2 regions of the Sporosarcina sp. 6E9 genome follow, and region 1 is predicted to be linked to the other one. Evidence: a T-box and tRNA genes for the amino acid it is inferred to sense, from the RefSeq annotation. Region 1 holds a T-box; the other holds one or more tRNA genes.
The links. A T-box is a leader RNA that pairs with one kind of tRNA and senses whether it is charged. The one in region 1 lies ahead of proS (proline--tRNA ligase), so its partner is inferred to be a tRNA-Pro.
Positions count from the first base shown of each region.

Region 1 (14,410 bases):
TTTTTTTCCTTCTGTATCCTCCGGTTTGAACGGAAGATCAATAATGTCAAAAGAATTAGGATAACTCCAAAAAGTAAAACGACGGCTTGATGCAATATCGCACTTCCAAACACCCGATCAATTCCCCAAATTCCTTCATAAGGCGACTCGATAAACATATAGTCAAACGGTGTCAATAAGTGTAACCTTGGATTATCAAACGTTAAAGCAACGCCAGTATAATCAAAAGGTAGCCCCAAAGAGAGGACTAAAATAGCTGGAATAGCGAGATAAGCAAACATGTTTTTCATGAAGATTCCAAATAAAAAACCAAATGAAATCAATAAAAAGAATGCACCTTCCATTTGAACAAATAAATAGAAGACATTTTTAGCTAAATCACCGACTGCCATCTTTCCACTCAAAAACCAACCCGCTTGAATAAGTATGGTGATGAGTGTAATAGAAAGACCATACAATTGCGCAACCAACCATTTCCCCAATATCCATTCGACATTTTTCACCTGATAAGTTGCGACTAAATGTTCAAATTCACTTTCCCGATCTTTCCCCGCCATATAAACAGCTAGTAAGCCTATGATTAATAAATTCAACATGGTCATCCAGATAAATCCACTATAAAATGCTGCTGCTCGCTCCCTAAAATGCAACCCTTGAATTTCATAAGAAACTACGATGTATCCCCAACCCAATAAATTTACAATCAAAGGTAGGGCGATAAATTTATTACGGAGTAGCAGCAATAATTCAGTGCAGAAAATCGTTTTTAACACACTCATTTATTCACCCCATTAATAACCGCCATATACCCATCTTCAATCGTCGGCTGCACCGCTACGGCATGCTCATTCGGCGAGGTTTCTGCAATTATCCTAAAAACAACATTACTTTTTTCCCTTCGACTTGAAATAATGGCGTATTCTTTTTCCACAATGTCGTAGTCGGAATAAGGCACGGATAACTCCCAAACATAGTTTACAGCTTGGGTCGCTAGTGATTCGGTCGTACCATGAAAAAGCACTTCCCCATTATTCAACACAGCAACTTTTTCACAGCTCGATTCAATATCGCTAATAATATGAGTGGATAAAATAATGGTATGATTTTTACTCAATTTTTCAATGACATTACGAAATCGAATACGCTCGGATGGATCTAGTCCCGCAGTCGGTTCGTCAAGAATGATTAATTTGGGATTGCCCAACAATGCTTGCGCAATGCCAAGACGCCGTTTCATGCCGCCTGAATAGCTTTTGATTTTCTTATTCGCATGCAGTTGAAGATTCACCTCATCCAAAAGCCGTTCGACTTGTTCGGCTCGTTCTTTTTTATCAATAACACCTTTCATCGACCCAACATAATGTAAAAATTCTTTACCGGTAAATTGCCCTGGCGCATGGAAATGTTGCGGTAAATAACCAAGCAATTCCCGAACTTTGTCTCCTTCTTTTAAAAGGTTTTGATCATATATCGTTACGTCTCCATCTTCCCAAGGTAGAATCGTACTCAGCACTTTCATTAAAGTGGTCTTCCCTGCACCATTCGGTCCCAGTAACCCAAATAACCCTGTATCAATTTCAAGATGAACATCTTTTAATACTTGAGTTTTACGGTAAGATTTATTTAATCCTTCTATTTTTATCGTAGGCATAGAACTCTCTCCCCCAAATACATTTCTATTGCTTACACGGATAGACGACGTGGGATGTTTCACAACATAAACTTTAAACTTTATTTCCACCGTTCAAAGTAGCCGGAATAGAATATTAGTTATACTACTTTAAAAGGGGTTTTCTTCATGGGGATGTTAAATCTAATTCTTTCAACTAGAGTAGACGGCGTTTACACACTAGAGAATAAAAAACTAACATATTGATAAACAAAAAAGAGCCGTTTAATTAGCACCTAAAAAAAGGTTAAGGAAATTGTCATTATTTCCTCAACCTTTTTTACTACTCTTTATTTCATATGAAATCTCTAGAAAATTGCCAGAAAAGGCGAGACTCCTACGGGAATAGCGTCGACCGAAGGCCCCGCAGGAGCTTGCGACGAGGAGACTGAGGCGATGCCCGTGGAAAGCGAGCCGTTCTGGCGATTTTCGTTTTTTTGAGACAGCCCCACTTTTATAATCATCATTAATAAGCTCTGGCAAACCAAACAGTATGCTTCGACTCTTTCTCACAATTAATGCAAGTCGATTTAGTCGTCGGTGGATTAAACGGGATATTACGTGTTGTAAATTTCGTTTCTTCTTTTACTTGTTCTTCACACGCATCTTTCCCGCACCAACCAGCAAGCACCCATCCAGGGATTTCTCCATTTTCCGCAGACTCAGCAATATGTTTCGCTAATTGTTCGAGTGAATCGACATGCGTATGGGAATGTTTTTCACGGAATGCGCGTGCCTTTTCAAGTAAACGAGTTTGCATCGTATTTAATGCACATTCAACGTAATCCGCTATTGTTGAAAGCGGGGCAGCAACTTTCTCTTCTTCATCACGTGCTTTAATCAGTGCTTCGCTTTTCGCTAAATCACGTGGCCCTAATTCGACTCGAATCGGAACACCTTTCAACTCCCATTCATTGAATTTGTAGCCTGGTGATTGATCGGAATCATCTAGGCGTACGCGAATTCCTCGGCCTTTTAATTCTACAAAAACTTCATCTAATTTTTCCATGATTTCAGGGTTTTTCTTCCACGGTCCAACTGGTATTAAAACCACTTGTGTCGGCGCAATCCGTGGTGGTAAGACAAGACCTTGTTCGTCACCATGTGTCATAATGACCGAACCGATTAAACGGGTCGACGTCCCCCAAGAAGTTGTATGAACGAATTCATGCTTATTCTCTTTCGTTAAATATTTAATATCAAAGGCCTCGGCAAATTTCGTCCCCAAATAATGCGAAGTGCCCGCTTGAACTGCTTTCCCGTCCTTCATCATCGCTTCAATCGAATATGTATCAACCGCACCCGCAAAACGTTCGGAAGGGGTTTTTTGTCCATCGTAAACCGGTACTGCCAGTAGCTCCTCCACCACTTCTTTATAAATGTTCAGCATTTGCATCGTTTCCGCGCGAGCTTCTTCCTCATCTACATGCGCGGTATGTCCTTCCTGCCATAAAAACTCAGAAGTGCGAATGAAAGGAAGTGTTTTCTTCTCCCAGCGGAAGACGTTCGCCCATTGATTAATTAGGACGGGTAGGTCACGATAGCTTTTGATCCAATCTGAATACAGATAGCCAATCATTGTTTCAGATGTTGGTCGAAGTGCCAATCGTTCCTCCAACTTCTCCCCGGCTGCCTCAGTCACCCAAGGAAGCTCTGGTGAGAAACCTTCGATATGATCCTTTTCTTTTTCAAAAAAGGACTCCGGTATTAACATCGGAAAATACGCATTACGATGCCCCGTTTCTTTAAAGCGTCGGTCCATTTCGGCCTGAATATGTTCCCATATTTCATAGCCGTCCGGTTTAAAAGCAATACACCCGCGAACTGGCGTGTAATCCATTAAGTCCGCTTTTTGAATCGTATCGATATACCACTTTGAAAAATCATTTTTCTGTAGATTGGTCATAGAATTCCCCTCCTTAAATAATAAAAAGCACAAAGTTGTCCTAATGAAAGGACGTCTTTGTGCTGGATAGACGTGGTACCACCTTAGTTTAGCTTAACGTTAAAGCCCTCTAAACGTTTGGTAACGAAAACGAATCGGTTATGTTGGCATAACATCTCAGTGGTAGGTTTCGATAAGATTCGGTGATATAGCTCTCATCTTTCGCTATACTTTCTGTTTCACATTTCTTATTTACTTGGCCACTTCTAAGATTTTCCACAATTATAACAACTCTTCGATTCAATTGCTAACTTGAGGTATGAAGCGGCGGTGGAATAATCCATCCCTTTTCCTTATTCATGCGCAATAATTTTGCGCCAAACATGATTTTATCCTTCAGATATTTAGCGAACATCGCAGCAATATCTTCTCTTAGGCACTGCCCCATTACCTGACAAATCGACACCATTCCTTGCCCGACATTTATCGATATAGCGCCACTAATTTCTGGATCCATAAATCTTGCGCCAACTGGAATGTCTTCTGCATTGGCTTTTGCTCGACCAGGTAATGCGGGAGGAGGCGTAATTCCGTTCTCTTGTAAAACACCTTCAAGCTCTTTAACTTCTGATTTCATCGTTTCAATTGCTTCTTCCAGAAGTTTTATTAGATCTTTATCCGCTGCGTGGTTAACGAATGCTTCATAACCGCTGATTAAACCATTACTTGCCCCAATATATGCCCATACGCCAATCACTTCGCCGTAATGCATTGGATCCTTTTTCGGATTTCCATCCATAATGCCCATAACTAACATTCCTCCTGTTGATATTTTGCAAAGTTCTATCGTTAAGAGTATGGACGATTAAGGTTTCATTATGCAGTGTTTGACTAAATTTTTTCTGAATGACAAAACTTGAAATGAATTTAACGGTATTAAAAAAGCTGTCAAGAAAGTCAGTAAAATACTGATTATCTATGACAGCCTCTATTTACTTGCTTAGATTATTTTAACCCTTCAAACAATAACACTCTTGCAGGCGATCCATCTGTACCCGTTAATTTAAGTGGTGCTGCAACCATGAAGTACTCTCCTTGCTCAACTTCCTTCAAACGAAGTCCTTCAATAATAATGATTTTTTCTGCAAATAATGTTTTATGCGTAGGATGGCCCTCTTGATCCCGTTCGATACCGAGTGTGTCGATTCCAACACCTCTAACACCTAATTCAGCAAGATACTCTGCGCCGTCTTTAGCAAGATAAATAAATTTAAAGTTAAAAGCATCTTCATATGAGTTTTTCGTTTTCAAAAAGACAAAGTCGCCTTTTTGAATATCAAATTGTTCTAAGTCCTTTTTCGTTATGCCGTCTTCAACTTTTGTTAAATCGAATAGTTTACATTGACCTACTAGATCATCCATTGGAACAGATTCAAACGTGTCACCATCTACAACCATGTGGCGCGGCGCATCAATATGCGTTCCCGTATGTACATCTAACTCCACCCGTGTTTCAGTGACGTAACCATTCGTTACTGTATTAAATTTCGGTTGTTTTTTGGGGTTATCCTTATAAACTGTCATGCCTTCGTAAACTGTTCCTGTGACATCATACATTTTCATATTATCATCCCATTCATTAAGTATTAAATATATGCTTATACACACTATGTTCGCATGTTAGCTGTGTTTTTGTCTAGTATAGCTACTTTAGTTGAAAGCTAATTGTTCGAAAAGATGATTTTTTCATCCTTTGAAATTAATTACTTTTTACAAATTAGTCATCATTTCTTTTTCATTATGCCAGACAATAGTATACTAAGGGTTATCCTTATTATTATACCTGGCATAAAAATACTGAATGTAAAAAATAGGAGCGAATTAAAGATGGAGAACGAAAGCCTTTTGGACGAATTCAACACGAAAAGTTCTTTAATAGATGTCCAAGAAAATCGGATTATGGAAGACCTGACTTTTGTTTTATTTGGAGCGACAGGAGACTTAGCGCAGCGCAAGTTATTTCCTGCGATGTATAATCTCTTTCTAGAAGGAAAATTACCAGAGTCATTCTCTGTGATCGGGTTAGGAAGGCGAGAGTGGTCTAACGAATTTTTCCAATCCAAAGTAGAAGAATCGATTAGAGCCCATTCAAGGAGGGCTGTTCAATCAGACGGTTTGCAAGACTTTTTAACCTGTTTTCAATACTGTATATTCGATGCGACAGACCAAAATTCCTATCGACTTTTGCATGAACTCATTGAAAACAGAGAAAGCGAACTAGGCATACCGGGAAACCGCCTTTTCTATTTATCCGTTGCGCCTCAGTTAGTCGATGTCATTACAACAAATCTTAACAAAAATGGAATTAACCGAACCAAAGGCTGGAGACGATTAGTCGTTGAAAAACCATTTGGCAGCGATCTAGCGTCAGCTCAACAATTAAATAAGAAATTGAGTGAAGCCTTCAACGAAGTAGAAATTTATCGAATCGACCATTATCTTGGTAAACCGATGGTCCAAAATCTAGAGTCATTAGTATATGCCAATCCGGCTTTAGGATCCTTATTGGATCTTAAACAAATTGCCAATGTTCAAATCACCGCAAGTGAAACAGTGGGTGTTGAAACCCGCGCCGCCTATTACGACCAAGCTGGAGCTATACGCGATATGGTTCAGAATCACCTGCTCCAATTGGTGATGATGACTGCCTTGCATATGCCTGAAAAAGTAACTGCAAAAGAAGTTAGCCTTAAAAAAATTGAAGTTATCGATGCGCTCCGTCCCATCTCAAAAGAAGATGCACACCGCGACGTGGTCCGTGGTCAATACGAAACAGGTGAAGTCCTTGGAACACCCGTTGAAGGTTATCAAGAGGAACCTGGTGTAAAGGCTGGTTCAAATATCGACACTTATTTTGCAGCACGCTTATATATTGATAATCCGTTATGGCAAGGTATCCCCTTCTATATTCGCACGGGGAAACGGCTCAATAAAAAATCTACACGCATTGTTATTGAATTTAAAAATAAGGCAAAGCAAATTGATGTGCTTCCGGATGAAGGGATTATCCCGAACTTATTGATACTCGACATTAATCCAAATGAAGGGATTTCTTTAAGACTGAATATAAAAGATCCATCAAGCAATCGTTTCGAACCTGCCTGCATTAACTTCACGACTGATTCGGATGACCAATCAGAAGCCTATGAACTCCTGCTGTTTGACGCGATGCTAGGGAATGCGACATTCTTTGCGCATTGGGAAGAAGTCGAACTTTCGTGGAAATGGATTCAACCGTTACTAGAAGCTTTTGAGGCGGACATGCTACCTTTACACCCTTATACTGCGGGCTCAACTGGTCCAGAAGCAGCGAATCAGCTATTGCAATCCGATCAATTTAAGTGGTGGTAATCATGAAGACTTGGAGGGACTTATTTAATGAATGAATTGCCGAATTGTCCAAAATGTAATTCTGAATACACGTATGAAGACGGGAATCTTTTTGTTTGCCCGGAATGTGCACATGAATGGACGTTAGAATCAGAATCCGAAGAAATAGAAGTAGAAAAAGTTTACAAAGATGCGCATGGAAATATTTTAAATGATGGAGATGCCGTTACTGTCATCAAAGACCTGAAAGTAAAAGGTAGCTCAGCTGTCGTAAAAAAAGGTACGAAGGTTAAGGACATCCAATTAGTCGATGAAGACCATGATATTAATTGTAAAATTGATGGTATTGGCGCGATGCAGTTGAAAACTGAATTTGTTAAGAAACTATAAATACAAATACTAAACTCTGCCCTAAAGTTGATAACCCAGCTTTAGGGCAGAGTTTTTACTGTCCTTCAATACATTTCACGGACGAATGAAAGAGAGAAGCATCTCCATTAGCATTCGCTGTTGAATATTTGGCGCGATATCATCTTCTAAATAGGAAATGGACGACTTTAAAGCGATATTGCCCCCAAATGTGCCATAGACATTAATAATCGTAATAATCGCTTCCTTAACCGGGATATCTGTGCGTATCGAACCATCCACTTTTCCATCTTCTACAATACGTAGCAGGATGTCCGCAATTCTTTTTTGAACATTTATGTAGTCTTCAATATCATCTAATGGTTCTTTCGCAAAGGAAGCATAGCTTTCAAATGCTTCACGGAACTTCGTCGAATGTTTTAGTTCTGACGTATCTTTCACCGTTAACTGATCAAGCACCATCTTCAATCGTTCATATGCCGGATGATCTGCCGAAGCAATATCTTCAAAATAAGGAATACTGCGTTCTAAATTGTGAATGGCAACAGCTACGATGAGTTTGTTTTTCTTTGGAAAATAACGGAATAACGTGGCAATGCCTATCCCTTCCGCATCTGCGATATGCTGCATTTGCACGTGATCAAGTCCGTGTTCGATAAATAACGCCTCTGCTGTTTGGATAATACTCCTAAAGCGTTTATTTTTATTTTTTTGCTGAATCCCCGTCATCGTTCTACCTCCGTTCGTTTTTATTATAACAGTTTTATAGCGCGTCGCTTTTCTTTGCAATCTTTCTTTCATTCAGTTAAAATTAAATAAAGTGATAGTCCAACTATCATAATGTGAACTGGAGGGATTTTCAAATGAGACTTCAAGATAAAGTAGCTGTCGTAACTGGTGCCGGAAGTGGAATGGGAGAAGCAACAGCATTATTATTTGCACGTCAGGGAGCGAAAGTAGTCGCAACTGATATCAATGAGGAAGCTGTCCAAGCTGTCGTTGCTAAGATTATAGATGCCGGTGGTGAAGCAATTGCAGTTAAACAAAACGTAGCGAAGAAAGAAGATTGGGAAACAGTATATGCACAAACAACAGAAAAATTTAATAAACTTGATATCCTTGTCAACAACGCGGGTATTTCATTTGCAAAAGATTTCCTTGAGCAAACAGAAGCTGATTGGGCGCGCCTATACGAGATCAACGTAAACAGCGTCATGTTCGGCATGCAACTAGCAATTCCTTTAATGATAGAAAATAATGGCGGTTCAATCGTCAATATTTCATCGACTGCTGCATTAACGGGCATGGCAGGCGCTGGTGGTTACACGGCTTCCAAAGGGGCTGTTCGCTCTATTACGAAGGCAGCAGCAGTTGACTATGGTAAAAGAGGGATTCGTGTGAACTCGATACACCCAGGCTATATCATCACGCCAATGAGTGCACCGCATATGGATCAGTATAAAGATTACTTCCTATCACAAGTCGCTACGCCAGAATTAGGAATTGCAGAAGATGTAGCATCGGCTATCCTATTCCTAGCATCAGACGAAGCAAACCATATTTCAGGTATTGAACTTCCTGTCGACGGCGGCCTAACCGCAAAATGATTTTAAGTAGTATTCCAAAAAAAGAGTCATGCAAAATGTAATTATTTGCATGACTTTTTTTGCTTTTTCACGGTCAAATATGACGTAGAAAGAATATATATATAATACGAAAAGTTTCACTTCATTTTTTCGTCGATACCGCTTATAATTACATTACACTAAAAATAATTCAACATAATATACAACAAGATAGATTGTTGGTGCACGTTATGATGAAGCCCATTCCCCTCTAGATGTTAATCCAGAGGTTCGATAACTGATTGGGATAGATTTAAAAATACAGAACACAAAAAGGGGCCCTGTGATGAAAAATATTGAGCTTGTGAATGACATTGTTACAATTCGATCCATGCAACTTACTGATATCGATGCGATTTTCGAAGCCGGTAATTATAGTGAAATATGGACGCATTTGGTGGTGACGATTCAAAGTCGTGACGATGCTGCGAGATTCGTAGAACAATCATTGTTGAATCAAGAATTAGGTAAAGAACATCCATTTGTCATTATCGACAATAAAACAAATCGCATTATCGGGAGTACAAAACTTATGAATCCCGATCCCTATCATAATCGAATTGAAATTGGTTTTTCATGGCTCTCTCCCACTTATTGGCGAAGCCCAATCAACTCAAATTGCAAGTATCTGTTAATGCAATATTGCTTCGAAGTGCTCAATCTTAACCGCATTCAGATCCAGGCGGATGAAAGAAACGAACGCTCAAGAAATGCAATTGCTCGTATTGGTGCCACACAAGAAGGAATTTTACGTGATCATATGGTGCGTAAAGACGGCACCCCTCGAAACACTGTAATCTTTAGCGTTATTCGTCCAGAATGGCCTATGGTTAAATTGCACATCGAACAATTATTAATGAACCAAATGCAACCCGTATTATAAGTTGAATTTCTTAAGAATCCTGTCTATTTATTGACAGGATTTTTTTATTTGCCAAGACTAGAATTTAAATTATTTATAATATTCCACATAGACAAACATATTGTGTATTATGCTATGATGGTCTTGTACGAAAAATCACCATCTGTACGCAAAGCGTTCAAAGGAGTGGTGTAATTGGATTTTTATAAGATGAATATCAATGGTCATGACATTCAAATAGCAGACTATCCTGGGGTAAATGGAACGATTATCGCCATGCACGGGTTAACTGGAACACATAAAAATATGCATTACTATGCGGAAAAGTTCAAAGGAAACTACCGATTTTTAGCAGTCGATTTGCGTGGTCGAGGAAACAGTGCCGAAACAGATGCTGAACCATCGATTTTTAAGCATGCAGAAGACATTCTGGGATTAATTAAAGCACTCAAAATCGACAATCCTATTCTATTGGGCTACTCGATGGGTGCTTTTATCGCAGCGATTGTAGCTAGTAAATTAACATCTACAAAAGCTGTCATTTTATTAGATGGTGCAGCGAAAGCATCTGATCATCAAAGAAGCATTGTAAAGCCTTCTTTAAGCAGACTTAGCAAAGAGTTTACGTCAAAGGAACATTATGTAAGTGAGATACAAAAAATTTACACGAACTTAGGCATTGAATGGAATAATGTGTTGCAAAAGACAGTTGAATACGAAGTAGAGTTTGTCGGTGACCACTGGGAAAATAAATCTACAGAGTCCCGTATTATAGCTGACTTTGAGAGTTTCTTTACGTTTGATCCTGAGGAAATTTGTTCACAAATCGACTGCCCCGTCTTGCTTGTTTATGCTAAAGGCGATATTGGCTCAATGCCGCCATTATTTTATTTAACGGATTATGAGCAAACTAGACAATCTACTAAATTCATTGAGACAGTGATATCCGACTGCAATCACTACACGATGGTCTTTGAAAACCGCGATGATATTAATAAATATATAGAAGTTTTTCTGGGCGAAATAGCGTGAATAAGGAGAATCATAGATGACAAAGGTTATGAATAACATTCAAGATGCTCTCTCTTTTGTAAAAAGTGGGCACACCGTTCTAGTCGGCGGCTTCGGTTTGATAGGCGCTCCCCTTTCGTTAATTGATGGATTAACAGAAATAGACGTTAAGAATCTAACGATTGTCAGTAATAATCTTGGGGAATCAGGAAAAGGACTCGGGATTTTATTGAATCAAAACAAAATCAAAAAAGGTATCGGCTCTTATTTTACCAGTAATCGCGATGTAGGTGATAAATATCAAAAAGGTGAAATTGAGTTGGAACTGCTTCCTCAAGGGACATTAGCAGAGTCGTTACGTGCGGGAGGAGCTGGACTTGGCGGTTATTATACGACGACTGGTGTTGGAACGGATCTCGCAAAAGGGAAAGAAGAACGCGAGATTGATGGTGTGAAGTATATATTGGAAAAAGCTATTCGTGCTGATGTGGCACTTATTCGGGCGCATAAGGCCGATACCCTTGGGAATCTCGCCTATTACAAAACAGCGCGTAACTTTAATCCATTGATGGCGACAGCTGCAAAAAAAGTAATTGTAGAAGTGGATGAAATTGTGGAACCGGGCATGTTGAACCCAGAAGAAATCGTAACGCCATTTCTATTCGTCGATGTCATTGTCGAGGCAAACCTAGTGTTGACGAAGGAAGGGGTTGTGGCCAAATGACTATAAAGGTAAACAGAGAGAATATGCAGCATACGATTGCGAAGCGGGTGGCCCAGGAATTAGAGGGACCCTGTGTCGTGAACTTAGGCATTGGAATCCCTACTCTAGTGGCAGAGTACTTAGCCGCAGATAATATTTATTTGCATACGGAAAACGGCTTGCTTGGTGTGACAGATGTGGAAGATGCGGACGTGGATCCGAACCTGGTTAACGCCGGAAAATTACCGGTTGGAGAAGCAATCGGAGCTGCCTACTTTAATAGCTCAGATTCGTTCGCTATGATTCGCGGAGGTCATGTCGATGTCGCGATCTTAGGCGCACTCCAAGTCGATGAAAACGGCATTATCGCAAACTGGGCAGTGCCCGGAAAAAATATTATGGGGGTCGGCGGCGCGATGGATTTATTGGTCGGCGCGAAAAAAGTATTTGCGACGATGAGCCACACCTCTAAAGATGGCCGTAGCAAACTCGTAAAGGAATGCACCTATCCGATTACTTCTACCAGAAGTGTGGATATGATTTTTACCGAATTAGCAGTTTTTAAGATTGAAGATAAACAATTAGAACTTGTAGAACTCATGCCAGGTGTCACTATCGAAGAAGTTAGAGAGAAAACAGAAGCCGATTTTATTGAGGGACAACCATGAAAATACGTTCCTTTGATGTATATATTATAGATTTGCCGACCATTCGTCCGCATCAACTGGCCATGCATACCATTGTTTCACAAACGATTGTTGTTGGCTGTGTCACGGATGAAGAAGGACGTGAAGGTTGGTCCGAAGTGGCAACAATCGGAGGCGCGTCTTATGGGGAGTCAACACCAGAAGCGATTAAGGTCAATATTGACACCTATATTACGCCATTGGTTATCGGTAAAAATCCGATTCATTTCGACAAGATCATGTTTGAAGTGTCGCAGTTAGTACGCGGAAATCATTTCGCTAAAACCGTAGTTGAAGCAGCCATTATCGATCTGGCTGCGAGAAGCAAAGGCGTCCCCGCCTATGAGTTATTCGGCGGACAAATCCATACTTCACTCCCCATTGCTTGGACGCTCGCTAGCGGAAATACAGAAAAAGATATTGAAGAAGCTAAAGCGCTTTTACATCAAAAACGGCATAATATCTTCAAGTTAAAAATCGGCGCTGGCGATCCCTTAAAGAATGTGGAACATGTTCGGCAGATTAAAAAAGCGGTGGGCGATCAAGCAAGAATCACCGTTGATGTCAATCAGGCATGGGATGAAGACACAGCCAACTATTGCATCGAAGCTTTAGAGGACGGTGGGGTTTCAATGATTGAGCAACCGCTCCCAATATGGAATTATGAAGGCATGTCCAGACTGACAGCCAGATTCAAAGTGCCTATCATGGCAGATGAAGCTGCAAATAGCATTCAAGACGTCTTCCAAATTTCAAAGCACCGGGCAGGTAATTGCATTGCTTTAAAACCTTGTAAAGCTGGCGGTTTAACACAAACAAAGAAAGTTGCGGCCATCGCGGAGGCTGCCGGAATCGGTTTGTACGGCGGAACGATGATTGAATCCAGTCTTGGAACGGCAATTTGTGCGCAACTATACGCCACCATTCCAGAAATGAAATTCGGAACAGAGATATTTGGTCCATTATTATTCAAAGACACGATTACAGTGAATCACATTCAATATGAAAACTTTGAAGTCATCATACCGAATGGACCCGGATTTGGCATGGAAATTGATCAAGAAAAGTTGCATCATTATGCACGTGTGCTTTAAGTATCAAAAGGAAGCACAATACAAATCTATGTACTGTGCTTCCTTTTTAGCAACAAAACTTATATAACCCTATTTAGAAAATGTTCTAAAAAACGATTCGCATCGACTTCTGTACATACACGGGTTGTCGCCTTTTCATCATGGGTACCGACCGTCCTTCCAGCCTCTTCCCCTTTTGTCACAACTTTAACGTTCATCGTCTCGGTTTTCACAAAACCTGAATCGATGGCAACACCAACCGCTAGTGGATCATGAAGCGCACAGCCTTCAATTCCAGGAGATACTTTTTCATAATACCCAATATAAAACTCGGTCATATCTGCAAAGAATTGTCCTTTTTCGTTGCCATCGGTGCGCCATTTTTCAAGCTTTGATTTTGGCAATAATGTTTGCATCGTGACATCAAGTCCGACAAGCGTTAGCGCTATACCCGAAGAAAGAACATATTCAGCGGCTTCAGGATCGGCTATGATGTTAGCTTCACTGTATTCATTCACATTGCCTGGAACGTTTACAGCTCCGCCCATCACAATAACTTCTTTAACAAGCGGGATGATTTCCGGAGACTTTTTAATTGCGAGCGCCAAGTTCGTCAACGGACCAACCGCAATCACTGTTATTTCATGCGGACGTTTTTTCACCTGTTCGATGATGAAATCGGGTGCGAATTGACTTTCTGCCTCGGTAATCGGGTCACTCATAAAGCGATCTCCTAAACCACCTTCTCCGTGGACTTGTTTCGGCCAAGTTTTCTTATCACGGCCCAAGAATGTTTGAGCCGCGCCCTGGTAAACCGGAATAGGCTTCGCTACTTTTTCTAACACTGTCAGCGTATTTCGCGTAGCATCCACTACAGGTACATTTCCGAAACAAGTCGTAAAGCCAAGCACCTCTAGCTCCGGAGAATTTAATGCATAAGCCATCGCCAAAGCGTCATCAATTCCTGTATCTACGTCAAATATAATCGGTTTCAAATCGTTTCACTCCGTCTCAATTCATCATCATTATTTTGCGTTGTAAACGTCTTGATAACTTTCGAGTGCATTGACCACCATATCCCAAAACTTGGCGTGGTCTAATTGCATCGCCACATTTACATTCGGTTCAAGTCCCGTT
Region 1 covers NZ_JAGEMN010000002.1:231,170-245,579, forward strand. Annotated here, with positions in the region: gene J4G36_RS12750 (ABC transporter permease) at 1-779, opposite strand, end outside; gene J4G36_RS12755 (ABC transporter ATP-binding protein) at 776-1,651, opposite strand; gene proS (proline--tRNA ligase) at 2,136-3,575, opposite strand; T-box leader at 3,620-3,832, opposite strand; gene J4G36_RS12765 (DUF3231 family protein) at 3,862-4,362, opposite strand; gene J4G36_RS12770 (cyclase family protein) at 4,560-5,177, opposite strand; gene zwf (glucose-6-phosphate dehydrogenase) at 5,514-6,965, shown strand; gene J4G36_RS12780 (zinc ribbon domain-containing protein YjdM) at 6,993-7,334, shown strand; gene J4G36_RS12785 (TetR/AcrR family transcriptional regulator) at 7,410-8,114, opposite strand; gene J4G36_RS12790 (SDR family NAD(P)-dependent oxidoreductase) at 8,177-8,920, shown strand; gene J4G36_RS12795 (GNAT family N-acetyltransferase) at 9,225-9,821, shown strand; gene J4G36_RS12800 (alpha/beta fold hydrolase) at 9,996-10,832, shown strand; gene J4G36_RS12805 (CoA transferase subunit A) at 10,849-11,535, shown strand; gene J4G36_RS12810 (3-oxoacid CoA-transferase subunit B) at 11,532-12,182, shown strand; gene J4G36_RS12815 (muconate/chloromuconate family cycloisomerase) at 12,179-13,294, shown strand; gene J4G36_RS12820 (nucleoside hydrolase) at 13,354-14,268, opposite strand; gene J4G36_RS12825 (nucleoside hydrolase) at 14,299-14,410, opposite strand, start outside.

Region 2 (14,410 bases), on a different contig from region 1:
GTGATCGTCACGCCCGTTTCTTCGATTGTTTCACGAATAGCCGCCGCTTCAATCGTTTCCCCTACTTCCGCCTTGCCACCTGGAAATTCAATCCCACGGCTAGAATGTCGGGTCAGCAACCATTTTCCATTATATTTTAATACAACGAGCACATGTCGAGCTTCCATTCCAAATCGGTTTTCTCCGAATGTCAGATCGACCTGTGCGCCATTTAAATCTTTGAAATTCAGGATTGAAATCACGTCCTTTTATTCAGTGTAGCGAACGAAAGGATTTGATTCAACGGAAATAAGGCAGTTGTTCAATAAATAATTTTGACTCATTATCAGTGAATTCATGAATTAACGCATACACTTTTTTTGTTCGCGTATCGATTTGGTCATTTTGTTTGTCATAATGATAAGGAATAAAAGGAAGATGCGCTCGTAAAAAGTTACGAAATTCAAGATCACTCGTCTGTTTAAATAATTCGTGGAATATCGGCACATACTCTCGTGGAACTGTCACTTGATAATCCCATAATGAATCATCTGGGTAATGGTACACTTTCTGATCTGTAACTGAAACGTACATATTGTATTTTTCCATGAAAAAACCATCCTTTTTAACTGATAGGATGGTCCATAAAATAAAAAACATGCATCCCAATTATCTGGGACACATGTTCTTATCAATTAACTATTGTCTTCACCAAGGAATGCATTCAGCATCCACTGATGTTTCTCAATGCTTTGATACGTCGCATTCAATAAGTCTTCAGTCATGTCATCGCCAACTTTAGCAGCTTCGTCCATGCCTTTTTTAAGTGATTCCATAATCGAGCTGAAGTCATCGACAATTGTCGCGACCATTTTATCAGCTTTTTCATCACCTTTAGCCTCTTTTACGACCGATTGCTCCAAATGTTCCTGCAACGTTGCAACAGGATCTCCACCTAGTGTTAAAATTCGTTCCGCGATTTCATCCATATGAGCAGTCGCTTCGTTGTATAATTCCTCGAATTTCTCATGCAATGTGAAAAATTGGTGGCCTTTTACATACCAATGATAATTGTGTAATTTCGTATACATGACTGACCAAGTTGAAACCTGTACGTTCATTTCTTTAATAAGTTCCGTTGACATAAAAACATCTCTCCTTATATAATTCGTCTCACTGTTAATTTACCACAATCGGACCTACAATAAACATTAAGGAGAAATGATATGAAAAAACTACTAAAAGGGATCATTAAAATATATCAAAAAGCGATTTCACCTTTGATGCCGCCTTCATGCCGATTTCACCCGACCTGTTCGAATTATGGTCTTGAAGCGATTGAGACACACGGCGCATTAAAAGGCTCGTGGTTAGCCATTCGCCGTATTTCCAAATGCCATCCATTCCATGAAGGCGGCTATGATCCAGTTCCTGACAAAAAGTCAAAAAACACATAAAAGTTCAGTTATATGCTGAACTTTTTTATTTTGCAATTGTGTTGCGAAATTATGCCTATTCTTGTATGATAAAAAGTAATCATTCCAAATCGTAACGATTACTATTTAGAAAAACGGAGGACTCATTCATTTGAAAAAGAGAAAACTATTTATCATTTCACTACTAACCTTGGTGCTATTTACATTAGCAGCCTGTAATAAAACAGACATAGATGATGCTAATAAAATTATCATTAAAACCACTGTCTATCCACTTCAATATTTTGCAGAGCGAATTGGTGGCGATGTGGTTACTGTCCAATCAATCTACCCACCAGGTGCTGATGAACATACATTTGATCCTACACAAAAAGATATGATTGCACTTGCCGATTCGGATTTATTCTTTTATATTGGGTTAGGTCTTGAAGGTTTTGTTGAAAACGCTGAAAAGACGATGAAAAATGAACATGTAAAAATGGTCGCAACAGCAGATGCAATCACAGAAGAAATGCTTGGACACGAAGACGAGGATAGTCATGAAGAAGAAGATCATCATCACGGAGATTTGGATCCGCATGTCTGGATGTCACCAATTTTAAGTGATGCACTCGCTTACTCAATTAAAGAATCATTAATTGAAATAGCGCCTGACAAAAAAGCGGCATTTGAAAAAAACTATGAAGCATTACAAAACGACTTACTAAAACTTGATCGTCAATTTATCGAAATGGCTTCAAATGCACCTACAAAAACATTTTTTGTGTCGCATGCAGCCTTTGGATATATTGCGGATACGTACGGTCTTGAACAAATCGCGATTGCGGGATTGAATTCTCAAAGCGAGCCTTCCCAAAAACAATTAGCGTCACTTGTCGAAGATGCGAAAGCGAATAATATTAAATATATCTTATTTGAACAAAACGTGTCGTCGAAACTAACAGACGTTATCCGAAAAGAAATTGGCGCAGAATCGTTAATGCTGCACAATCTTGGCGTATTGACTACAGAGGATATTAAAAACAACGAAGATTATTTTTCTTTAATGGAATACAATATCCAAACCCTCAAAACAGCATTAAGCGGAAACTAAAACAGGATTGTCCAATTTGGACAGTCCTGTTTTTTAATACGATTCTATTAAATATTTTTCAACAAGCTCTTTATTTAAATTCACACCAATACCTGGTCGTTTCGAAAGTTTAATCACACCATTTTCTATTTCGACTGAAGGTTCTACTGGGTCTTCATGCCAAAAATGAGTCGATGCACTAAAATCACCAGGCAGTGAAAACTGTGGAAGTGATGCCAACGCCAAATTGTGGGCTTTCGATATCCCGAATTCAATCATGCCGCCAATCCAGATGGCCAAGTCATTCTCTTTCGCAATTTCAATCACCTTCAGCGCCTCAGTCGTCCCACCAATTCGTCCCGGTTTCAACACGACAACTGACCCCACACCGCTCGTCGCCATGCGTTCCGCGTCTAATACGGACCGAATACTTTCATCCAGCGCTATCGGCGTCTCCATAGATTGTCCAGCCTTCCAATGCATAGCCCATTCGTCATCGCCAAATGGTTGTTCAATTAAAGTCAATCCCGCTTGATCAAACCTCTTTAGCGCATCAAGTCCAAGCTTGTCAAAAATTCCATTGGCATCTGCAAAGAACAACATGTCTGCAGAAGAATCAACAAGTTTTTTTAATTCCACCGGATTCGTGTCCGCATCAATCTTCAATTTCACTCGCTTATAACCAGCATCTCGTGCTTTTCGGACCGACGAAACCATCCGATCATCAACACCGCCTGTCAATACGACACCAGCATCGATTTCATTCCGAACACCGTCTAAAAGTTTCCACAAAGGCAAATCCTTTTTCATCGCAAATAAATCCCAAGCTGCTTGATCCAAACAAGCTTTTGCCATTCGATTTCCTTTTACATGTGAAAACGCGGCACTTACTTCGGACGGATGTGTAAATTCCTTGTCTACTAATGCAGGAATAAGCCAGTTAACAAGCGCGTCCCAACAAGTTTGCACCGTTTCCTCCGTATACCAAGGCGACGAAAATGCCACACACTCGCCCAGTCCAACTTCCCCTTCCAAATCAACCATCTCAACAAAAATACTTTCACGTTCTTTCACAGTTTGCAGATGAGTTGAAAAATGATTTTTCAAGGGAACCAAAACACGATACAGACGAATTTCTCTTATTGTGAATCCACCCATTCCTTCAACTCCCGCCGTAGTAATTTATTGGATGCATTACGCGGCAACGCTTCAACGAAATAAAATTCTTTTGGCGCTTTATACGCAGCAAGTCTTTCCCTGCAAAATACCTTCAACGCTTCCTCCGACACATTTTCTGTTACAACGACAAACGCAATCGGTACACTTCCCCAATGTTCGTCACCTTTTCCGCAAACACCGGCCTCAGAAATCAGCGGATGCGCCGACAGTACATTTTCAATTTCAGCAGGATAAATATTCTCGCCGCCTGAAATGATCAAATCAGAACGTCGATCAACAATATATAAATAACCTTCGTCATCAAAATAACCGATATCTCCAGTTGGAAGCCACCCATCGATGAATGGATTTTGACTCGCAACATGTCCGATATAACCAGGTGTAACATGTGGGCCTCGAACATAAACTTCCCCATTTTCCATCGAATTTTCTGTGTCATTAATTTTTATTTGATTAAAAAATAACGGTTTCCCTGCAGACCCAATTTTTCGGATCGCATCTTGTGAGGAGAGCGTTGCAGTTTGAGAACTCGTCTCCGTCATTCCATATGTTTGCAGCACTGGAATACCGCAAGTTTGCGCTCTTTCCAAGTAGTCAATCGGAACAGGTCCACCACCCGCGAGCATCGTTTTAAACGAACTATGTGCGACAGTTCCATGCTTCTCGAATTCACGTAGGATCTTATCCAACGTAACCGAGACCACCGAAATTCGTGTCACCAGCCCTTGTTGAATATCATTATATATTTTTTCAGCATCAAACTTATCATAAAGTTTCACTTCCATCCCATAAAGAACCGAACGGACAAGAATTGAAAAACCACTGATATGAAATAGAGGCATTGAGCAAAGCCAAACATCATTTTCCTCTAGACCTAAATTCAACACAGAAGAGAGCGCACTTGAAGTATGATTATTCGCTGTTTGTCTAACACCTTTCGGAAATCCGGTCGTCCCCGAGGTATACATAATCGTAATCGTCCGGTTTGAATCCCAGGTTTCCTCGACTTCAAATGTACTTTCGTCACTCGATTGAATACTGGGAAAAGATAACGTAGAAGTTGTTAAATCACTTAAGCTGCTTTCTAACTCATCCGCAACGAGCACAACTGATGCTGCTGAATCCGCAACTTGCCATGCTATTTCTTTTTTCGTCAAGCGACTATTCAACATGACAATTTCAAGTCCAAGGAGCATACATGCATGGATGATAAAGACCATCTCATCATTGGAAGGACCGAGTAATGCGATACGGTCTCCACTTTGTAAACCGTTCGCTCTTAATTTACGCGCAAGCGTCATCGACTTTTCTTCTACTTGTTTAAAAGTCCAACTTTCGTCATTATAGGTCAACGCAGTTTTATGCGGCGTTAAATAAACGCGTTGTTTCAGCCAATTAGGTATCAACATAATCACCTTCCATTTAGAAAAAGCTGCCCATATACGCGGGCAGCTCGTTGTTCTATTAAATTATGGGAAGCGTGGGAATTGACCAAAATCCGGTTTACGTTTTTCTTTAAACGCATCGCGGCCTTCTTTAGCTTCGTCCGTTGTGTAATACAGTAATGTTGCGTCTCCAGCCATTTGTTGTAGACCCGCAAGACCATCCGTGTCCGCATTCATAGCTGCTTTAACGAAACGTAATGCTGTCGGGCTCATTGAGAGCATTTCTTCACACCATTGAACCGTTTCATCTTCTAATTGCTCATATGGGACAACAGTATTTACAAGCCCCATATCAAGCGCTTCTTGTGCATTGTATTGACGGCATAAGAACCAAATTTCTCTCGCTTTCTTATGACCGATAATGCGTGCAAGATAACCTGAACCATAGCCAGCATCAAACGACCCTACTTTCGGTCCTGTTTGACCAAAGATTGCATTGTCTGCAGCAATTGTTAAGTCACAAACAACATGTAAAACATGCCCTCCGCCAATCGCGAAGCCTGCAACCATTGCGACAACCGGTTTAGGAATTACACGGATTAAACGTTGTAAGTCAAGAACGTTCAGACGTGGAATTTCATCTTCTCCGACATAACCGCCGTGACCGCGAACTCGTTGATCGCCACCCGAACAAAATGCTTTTTCACCTTCTCCAGTTAATACAATTACACCGATGCTTTCATCATCACGCGCACGTGAAAATGCATCGATTAGTTCAGTAACTGTTTTCGGACGAAATGCATTTCGTACCTCAGGACGGTTAATCGTAATCTTAGCAATACCACTGTGCTTTTCGTATTTAATATCCTCATATGTACGTAAAGTTTCCCATTGACGAGTCATTACTTTTCCTCCTCTAATACTAACTTTTTAATATGCTCCTCTATCATTGTAGCAAATAAAGTCGGTTTTTCCACATGTATTGCATGCCCTGCACCATTTACAACATAATGATTTGCAAGATAGAGTAGTTTTTTCATTTCCTGGGCAATTTTAACGAACTTCTTGTCGATTTCCCCGGTAATTAGTAGCACAGGCGTGTTTATTTCCTTAAGCCTAGTCCAATTCGAAGGCTGGCTACCTGTCCCAATTCCAAGCAAGCTATTAGCTAAGCCAACTGCATTCTGCGATAAACGTTCAGTGCGTATTTTTTGTTGTTGTTCCGTTGACAACTTCTTTTGCGTATCAAAAAGCGGAATACCCTCCCAAAACTCAACAAATGATAGGATACCTTCACTGCAAATTTTTTGCGCAAGTATTTTATCTTTGTTCATTCGTTCGATTCGTTCACGCTCAGTTTCTAATCCAGGCGTCGAACTTTCAAGAATTAAAGATGCGACACGTTTGGGATGGTTAATCGTATAGCTTAATGCAATCCGACCACCCATTGAATACCCTACTAGCGTAAATTTTGAAAGGTTTAATTGGCTAAACAATGTTTCCAAATCAGCAACTTGCTTTTCCATCGAGTAACGACTTGGATCCAATGGCGCCGTTGTTTTCCCATGACCAATTAAATCGACAGTCACCGTATGATATTTCCCTTTTAATAAGCCGATTATTTCAGACCAGGTATCCGTACTTCCCGTAAAGCCGTGTAAAAAGACAATAACCGGCAAATCTGTATTGTTACTTCGCCTAACATTATAAACGATTCCATTTATCGGAATAAGCATTTCATTCAATGGAATCAATTCTTTTCGTAATTTCATTCCAAAGCGTGCGGTGTGCTATCACATTCTCTTTACGATTTGTAAATACTTCGATAATACGGATATTCTTCTTTTTATCTTGAGCCAATTCTTGTTCAAATTCTTCTATCGACTCAATCGAACTGTATTGTGCATCGTACATGGCCGCAATATGTTCAAACGTTAAACCTGTCGGCGTGCCGAAAAGCCTTTCAAAATGATTGCCGGATTCAGCTTGTGGCAAATAAGAAAATATACCGCCGCCGTCATTATTCATAATGACGATTGTTAAATCCGTTTCATGGAATCTCGACACAATGAGCCCATTCACATCATGCAAAAATGATAAATCACCGATTAGTAACCATGATGGACGTTGTCGTGCAGCCTGAATTCCCAATGCAGTCGAAACAACACCATCAATCCCATTCGTACCACGATTTGCAAAAATGGTAATGTCTTTTTCAGTTTTATCGAAGAAAGTGTCTACATCACGAATTGGCATACTGCTACCGCTAATCAGATCTGATTTGTCCGGTAAATTACTAAGTAGCATTTGGGTATAAGCTCCCTCGTCACTACCTGATGAATTTTCCAATACTACGCTTGCTTCATCATTTGCCTGAACCCAGGTTTTCACGTATGCGCTGTCCTCTTTTTGAACATCAATTTGAAGGAATGCCTCAATGGATGATTGGATATGGTGTGTGACAATACCTAGTGGATCTCGAAACTCTGGTGATTCGTCAATTAATACAACAGTATTAGGTCTTACATTTTTTAAGAAGAGTGATAATGGCTTTGATACAGGTTGTGCACCTAAGCGAATAACAGTATCGGGTATTGCCTTTTCTTTGAATCGATTACTTTTTAACAGTGCATCGTAGTTATCAATACAAAGGTCCATACAATTCGTGGGAACTTTTGCACGCAGGTTTGAAAGTGGATCGCATAAAACTGGCCAGTTCAAAGCTTTTGCGAAATTCCAAAACAACTTAGTATTGATACCGATTGGCAACTCCCCAATAACGAGTAAACCTTTTTCAGTTTTATTTAAGATATCATTTACGAAGTGTATGATAGAAGTATCTAATAAATCATTCCCCTTCATACGTTGGATAAATGTTGAAGTCGGTATGTCCATTTCAAAATCAATGAGCAACGGTTCTCTAAATGGTACATTTAGATGAATCGGCCCGTATGGTGCGGTAAGTGCAACAGAGGCTGCACGTTGTACATGACGTACTATAAAATCATCTACATCCGTATTGTCCTCTGCCAAGGGTAAATCAACGCTATACTTCACATGATTTCCGTATAACTGAATTTGATCAATCGCTTGTGGCGCACCAACTTCTCGCAATTCATGTGGACGGTCAGCTGTAATCACAATCAGCGGTATACGCGCATAATGGGCTTCTGTAACCGCAGGAAAATAGTTCGATGCAGCCGTTCCCGACGTGCAAAGGAGAACAACAGGTTCACCGCTTGCTTTTGCTAATCCAAGTGCGAAAAAACCTGCTGATCTTTCATCTACCTGCATATAGACATTCAGTGATTTCGTTGACGCAAATGCATAAGCCAAAGGAGTAGACCTTGACCCCGGACTAATCACAACTGATTTCACGCCCGCATTCATTAATGCACTTGTCATGCGACGTACATAATTCGTCAAGGATTTCTTGTTAACCATTCAATTTTCCCCCAAGCGCCCGTAAAACGGGTCTGAACTTAACCCAAGTTTCGTCATATTCTTTTTGCGGTTCTGAATCGGCGACAATTCCACCGCCAGCATATAAATATGCTTTATCTCCGTCGAGCAATCCAGAACGTATCGCAACCGCAAACTCACCATTTCCATCGCTATCCGTCCAACCAATAGGCGCAGCGTAATAGCCACGGTCCATCTGTTCCTCGCGACGAATCACTTCCATTGCTTTATTTGTAGGGACACCACCCAGTGCAGGTGTAGGATGAAGCTCTTCAACTAAATTAAATATATCCGTTCCACTCTTTAGCTTACCCTCAATAGAGGTAAACAAGTGTTGAATATCACGTATCCGCATTAGTTTAGGTGCTTTAGGCATTGAAACATCGGTACAATTTTCATTAAATACATTAGAAATCATTTTAACTACATAATGATGTTCCTCACGATTTTTATCGTCATTTAATAACTCTTCTCCTAGTTCCCGGTCTTCTGTAGCAGTTTTTCCGCGTTTAATAGACCCAGCTACACATGCTGAATAAGCTTGTCCGCCAACAATTTCAATCAGACGCTCGGGCGTCGCCCCAAAAAATAACTGACCATCCTTTTGTAATCCAAAGTGGTAGCTTTCTTGTTGCTCGCTAGTAATATGATGAAGTGCAGCGACACTCGATACTTCCTGTTCAAAATTCATTTGCAATGAACGCGCAATCACAACTTTCTCCGCTTCACCTTTGTTAATTTGATCAGTTACATCTTGAACGGCTTTTAGATAAGAATCTTTCTTAATTTCATCTACACTACTAACAATCGGCTTTATCGAAGACGCAAATTCATTTACTTCTGCAATATGAATTAAACGATCGCGCTCATCCCGTAATGCATCGAATTCTTCAACCGCATTGCTGGCAGTTGTAATCAAGTTAATCGAAATAAACATTTGACCATTCTTACTAATTAGTTGATAAGAAGGTACGACAAAATATGCAGACGGAAACCCATCCCATTCGGAGGCTTTCAGGCTTTTTGGATCGAAAGAAAAACCTCCGAATAGTACAGGTGCAATATCTTTCTCCTCTTTGATCAAGACCGCACATAATTCCTTCCACTGTTTTGAAACATCAAGGAAACGTTTGTCATCTTCAGCACTAGTTATTACTTTAGCGTGACCAAGACCAACAATTGTTAGTGTTCGATTAGCGTTTTGCCAATAAAAATGTTTTTCTTTATGATCTGCACTTCCCGCTTCCAAAAATGAAAGTGGAGATATCCGTGCAATTTCGATTGTCTCTGAAAAAAAACGATAATCAGAAGTCGTATCAGTCTTTCCAATATTTTTTGTTACAGTTGTTTTTCGACTCATTTTCTTCCCTCCAGGAAGTAGTAAAATACATCACTCTTAATAAACCCATTAAAAAAACTCATGTCTCTATTCTACCACATCAGCTCCTATAATAAGCGTATCGCATACCCAGAAGCTCCAATTTAGCGTATAATAAGTAAGGTGAATATGATAATAAGGAGAGAATTATTTTGCAACAAACTATAAAAGCCGACACTGGTTGGCGTATTTGGTGGCAATTGACTAGACCTCATACGTTGACAGCTGCTTTTGCCCCTGTATTTTTAGGAACAATGATTGCTTTAACATATGAGGCCATTCATTTTCCATTATTTATTGCAATGCTGGTCGCAAGTGTTTTTATACAAATGGCGACAAATATGTTTAATGAATACTACGATTTCAAAAGAGGTCTTGATACTGAAAAGTCTGTTGGAATTGGCGGGGCTATTGTACGCAATGGCGTTAAACCAAAAACAGTGCTTAATCTCGCTTTTCTATTATACGGAGTCTCAATACTTATAGGTATTTACATATGTATGGAAACCTCTTGGGGACTTGCGCTCGTTGGGTTGGTTTCTATGCTAATTGGTTATCTTTATACAGGAGGACCTTATCCAATAGCCTATACACCGTTTGGCGAACTTGTTTCAGGCGTAGTCATGGGAATGCTTTTAATCCTTATTGCCTTCTACATACAAACTGGAACGGTTACCACAGAGGCAATCTTATTATCAATCCCTAGCATGTTACTTGTAGCAGCGATAATGATGGCAAACAATATTCGGGATCTTGAAGGTGATAAAAAAAGTGGTAGGAAGACCCTGGCAATTCTTGCTGGACGTTCCCAAGCCATTACAATCCTATTTATGTTTTTTATCGTATCCTATCTTTGGATAGTCGGACTCATTATTTTTGATCATCTAACACCTTGGGCTTTACTTGTACTACTAAGTATCCCAAAACCAATCATCGCCATTTCGGTTTTCAAAAAATATCTTCAACCACTGGAAGTTGCTCCTGCAATGAAGGAAACAGCAATCACAAACACATTATTTGGTTTATTACTGGGCATTGGTATTCTTATAGGTCATCTTTTATAATTTTTCAGCTATCCAAAAACTGATTAAACCCAGTTAAATTGGATAGTTTTTTTTATTAATGTTTTACCTAACCACTAAATAGGGAATCAGTGTTAATAAGATGGATATACTACTAAAAATATGAAAAGGTTGGGATCTATAATGTTATCTGAAAAAGAGTTTTCTATATTAAAAAAAGAACTGTTAAGTCTTAAGGAAAAATCAACTGTACATGAAAAGGAAACATATCCCCAAGATAGTGAAAAAGAATCATTAGGTGAACTATCTTCTTATGATAATCATCCAGCTGATATGGGTACCGCTTTATATGACAGAGAAAAGGATTTAGCCCTTCATGAACATGCAGAATCAGAATTAGGTAAGGTTGATATTGCATTAGAAGCAATGGCTGATGGTTCGTACGGAAAGTGTAAAGTATGTCAGAAGGACATTCCTTTTGAGCGGCTACTTATAGTACCCTATACTACTCTTTGTGTTGAACATGCCGAAACCAAAGAACAATCCGCTGGAGAAGATGTAGCTATAAATGAAGTTGAAAATCCATTTGAAAGTACGAGAGATCCACGTGCAATTGATTATGAGAACAGTTTTCAAGAAGTCGCTGAGTTTGGAACCTCCGATGCGCCTTCAGACTTTATTGATAGTGAAAAACAGACTTACATGGATGATAATGATCATGATGAGGACGACACATCTAGAATGGATAATATCGTAGGTAAAAGTGTAACAAATAATACGAAGAATTCCTAAATAACAAAAAAAGCTACTTCGTTTACTGAGGGATACACAGTAAATGAAGCAGCTTTTTAATATTGTTTTATGACCCCTACGGGATTCGAACCCGTGATACCGCCGTGAAAGGGCGGTGTCTTAACCGCTTGACCAAGGGGCCAAACAAATATGGCGGAGAAGGAGGGATTCGAACCCTCGCACCGCTTACGCGATCTATGCCCTTAGCAGGGGCACCTCTTGAGCCACTTGAGTACTTCCCCGTATAAATGGCTCCGCAGGTAGGATTCGAACCTACGACCGATCGGTTAACAGCCGATTGCTCTACCACTGAGCTACTGCGGAATGGTGGGCCTAAGTGGACTCGAACCACCGACCTCACGCTTATCAGGCGTGCGCTCTAACCAGCTGAGCTATAGGCCCATATTGGAGCGAGTGAAGGGAATCGAACCCTCATCATCAGCTTGGAAGGCTGAGGTTTTGCCATTAAACTACACTCGCTAAATGGTGGCTCAGGACGGAATCGAACCGCCGACACAAGGATTTTCAGTCCTTTGCTCTACCGACTGAGCTACTGAGCCATACTTGATTTGTGCTGAATTTCTTTTCATAAGACTATGTATTTAAATACATAATGGCGGTCCCGACGGGAATCGAACCCGCGATCTCCTGCGTGACAGGCAGGCATGTTAACCGCTACACCACGGGACCATTTGGTTGCGGGGACAGGATTTGAACCTGTGACCTTCGGATTATGAGCCCGACGAGCTACCACTGCTCCACCCCGCGACAATAATATTATAATTACTTTGTTCATATACGCATTGGTATGTTTGACACCTTACGCTGCGTAGATCTTTAACTAAGTTGGAAATTATGTTGTTTTTAAGAATTGGTTGCGGGGACAGGATTTGAACCTGTGACCTTCGGATTATGAGCCCGACGAGCTACCACTGCTCCACCCCGCGATAATAGTATTGTAATTACTTTGTTTATATACGCACTTGGTATGTTTGACACCTTACGCTGCGCTGTCGGTGTTAATCGCATTCTTCGTTATGCGATTTGCTCCACCCCGCGATAATAGTATTGTAATTACTTTGTTTCGACTTATTAAATTACTTTAATTCATTTCACCATTTTGATTAAAAATGGCGGAGGAAGAGGGATTCGAACCCCCGCGGGCTTTAACACCCCTGCTGGTTTTCAAGACCAGTCCCTTCAGCCAGGCTTGGGTATTCCTCCGAGATTTAAGATGGTGGACCTTGCAGGACTCGAACCTGCGACCGGACGGTTATGAGCCGTCTGCTCTAACCAACTGAGCTAAAGGTCCTTATGATGGCGGCGGAGGGAGTCGAACCCACGACCTTACGGGTATGAACCGGACGCTCTAGCCAGCTGAGCTACGCCGCCAGGATATTTAGATAAGTTGATAGGTAATATAATTACTGAAAATAATTGGTGGAGCCTAACGGGATCGAACCGTTGACCTCCTGCGTGCAAGGCAGGCGCTCTCCCAGCTGAGCTAAGGCCCCGAAAAGTGGTCGGGAAGACAGGATTCGAACCTGCGACCCCTTGGTCCCAAACCAAGTGCTCTACCAAGCTGAGCTACTTCCCGAAATTGTTATGAAATTAATGGCGCGCCCGGCAGAAGTCGAATCCACAACCTTCTGATCCGTAGTCAGACGCTCTATCCAATTGAGCTACGGGCGCATAAAAAACTTTTTACGGAAAAACAAATGGTGCCGAGAACCGGAATCGAACCGGTACGGTAGTTACCTACCGCAGGATTTTAAGTCCTGTGCGTCTGCCAGTTCCGCCACCCCGGCAAATCAATGGAGCGGAAGACGGGATTCGAACCCGCGACCTCCACCTTGGCAAGGTGATATTCTACCACTGAACTACTTCCGCATTAAAAACTAAGTGCGGGTGAAGGGAGTCGAACCCCCACGCCCGAAGGCACTAGATCCTAAGTCTAGCGTGTCTGCCAGTTCCACCACACCCGCATGATTAATATGACGGCAAGTCATAAAATGGTGAGCCATACAGGATTCGAACCTGTGACCCTCTGATTAAAAGTCAGATGCTCTACCAACTGAGCTAATGGCTCGAAAGTGGTGCCGGAGAAAGGACTTGAACCCTCAACCTACTGATTACAAGTCAGTTGCTCTACCAGTTGAGCTACTCCGGCGTTGTTTCAAGATCTAGAATTGAATGGTGGAGGATGACGGGCTCGAACCGCCGACCCCCTGCTTGTAAGGCAGGTGCTCTCCCAGCTGAGCTAATCCTCCTGGGTAAGTTGTTGATGAGTTTTATAGAAATCACTCATATAAGGTTTCGTTCAATTTAACTATGTAATGAATGTACAAGCCTGGCAACGTCCTACTCTTGCAGGGGGAAGCCCCCAACTACCATTGGCGCTGAAGAGCTTAACTTCCGTGTTCGATATGGGAACGGGTGTGACCTCTTCGCTATCGCCACCAGACTTTTTTTATCGCTAACTTAACGACAATATTCATTATAACAACTTTTGAAATAAATACAAGCCTTTTTGAAAAATAATTTACTTGTTATTTCAAAACTGAATAAAACGAATAATCTTTTCACAAATCAGGGTCAATCAAACCCTTTTAACTTGAATAGGTTAAGTCCTCGATCAATTAGTATCCGTCAGCTACGTACGTCGCCGCACTTACACCCCGGACCTATCAACCTCATCTTCTCTG
Region 2 covers NZ_JAGEMN010000001.1:4-14,413, reverse strand. Annotated here, with positions in the region: gene J4G36_RS00180 (NUDIX domain-containing protein) at 1-242, opposite strand, end outside; gene J4G36_RS00175 (transposase) at 280-588, opposite strand; gene J4G36_RS00170 (Dps family protein) at 675-1,124, opposite strand; gene yidD (membrane protein insertion efficiency factor YidD) at 1,206-1,436, shown strand; gene J4G36_RS00160 (metal ABC transporter solute-binding protein, Zn/Mn family) at 1,567-2,508, shown strand; gene menC (o-succinylbenzoate synthase) at 2,542-3,645, opposite strand; gene J4G36_RS00150 (o-succinylbenzoate--CoA ligase) at 3,627-5,075, opposite strand; gene menB (1,4-dihydroxy-2-naphthoyl-CoA synthase) at 5,136-5,954, opposite strand; gene menH (2-succinyl-6-hydroxy-2,4-cyclohexadiene-1-carboxylate synthase) at 5,954-6,823, opposite strand; gene menD (2-succinyl-5-enolpyruvyl-6-hydroxy-3-cyclohexene-1-carboxylic-acid synthase) at 6,789-8,495, opposite strand; gene J4G36_RS00130 (isochorismate synthase) at 8,488-9,873, opposite strand; gene J4G36_RS00125 (1,4-dihydroxy-2-naphthoate polyprenyltransferase) at 10,044-10,955, shown strand; gene J4G36_RS00120 (TraR/DksA C4-type zinc finger protein) at 11,076-11,705, shown strand; tRNA gene J4G36_RS00115 (tRNA-Glu) at 11,776-11,847, opposite strand; tRNA gene J4G36_RS00110 (tRNA-Ser) at 11,857-11,947, opposite strand; tRNA gene J4G36_RS00105 (tRNA-Asn) at 11,955-12,029, opposite strand; tRNA gene J4G36_RS00100 (tRNA-Ile) at 12,031-12,107, opposite strand; tRNA gene J4G36_RS00095 (tRNA-Gly) at 12,112-12,185, opposite strand; tRNA gene J4G36_RS00090 (tRNA-Phe) at 12,190-12,265, opposite strand; tRNA gene J4G36_RS00085 (tRNA-Asp) at 12,320-12,395, opposite strand; tRNA gene J4G36_RS00080 (tRNA-Met) at 12,399-12,473, opposite strand; tRNA gene J4G36_RS00075 (tRNA-Met) at 12,578-12,652, opposite strand; tRNA gene J4G36_RS00070 (tRNA-Ser) at 12,837-12,929, opposite strand; tRNA gene J4G36_RS00065 (tRNA-Ile) at 12,941-13,017, opposite strand; tRNA gene J4G36_RS00060 (tRNA-Met) at 13,024-13,097, opposite strand; tRNA gene J4G36_RS00055 (tRNA-Ala) at 13,144-13,219, opposite strand; tRNA gene J4G36_RS00050 (tRNA-Pro) at 13,226-13,302, opposite strand; tRNA gene J4G36_RS00045 (tRNA-Arg) at 13,321-13,397, opposite strand; tRNA gene J4G36_RS00040 (tRNA-Leu) at 13,425-13,513, opposite strand; tRNA gene J4G36_RS00035 (tRNA-Gly) at 13,521-13,595, opposite strand; tRNA gene J4G36_RS00030 (tRNA-Leu) at 13,609-13,690, opposite strand; tRNA gene J4G36_RS00025 (tRNA-Lys) at 13,719-13,794, opposite strand; tRNA gene J4G36_RS00020 (tRNA-Thr) at 13,800-13,875, opposite strand; tRNA gene J4G36_RS00015 (tRNA-Val) at 13,900-13,975, opposite strand; rRNA gene rrf (5S ribosomal RNA) at 14,054-14,169, opposite strand; partial or broken rRNA gene J4G36_RS00005 (23S ribosomal RNA) at 14,325-14,410, opposite strand, start outside.
Region 2: it has a tRNA-Pro gene. The T-box ahead of proS (proline--tRNA ligase) is inferred to sense a tRNA for this amino acid. The anticodon was not compared.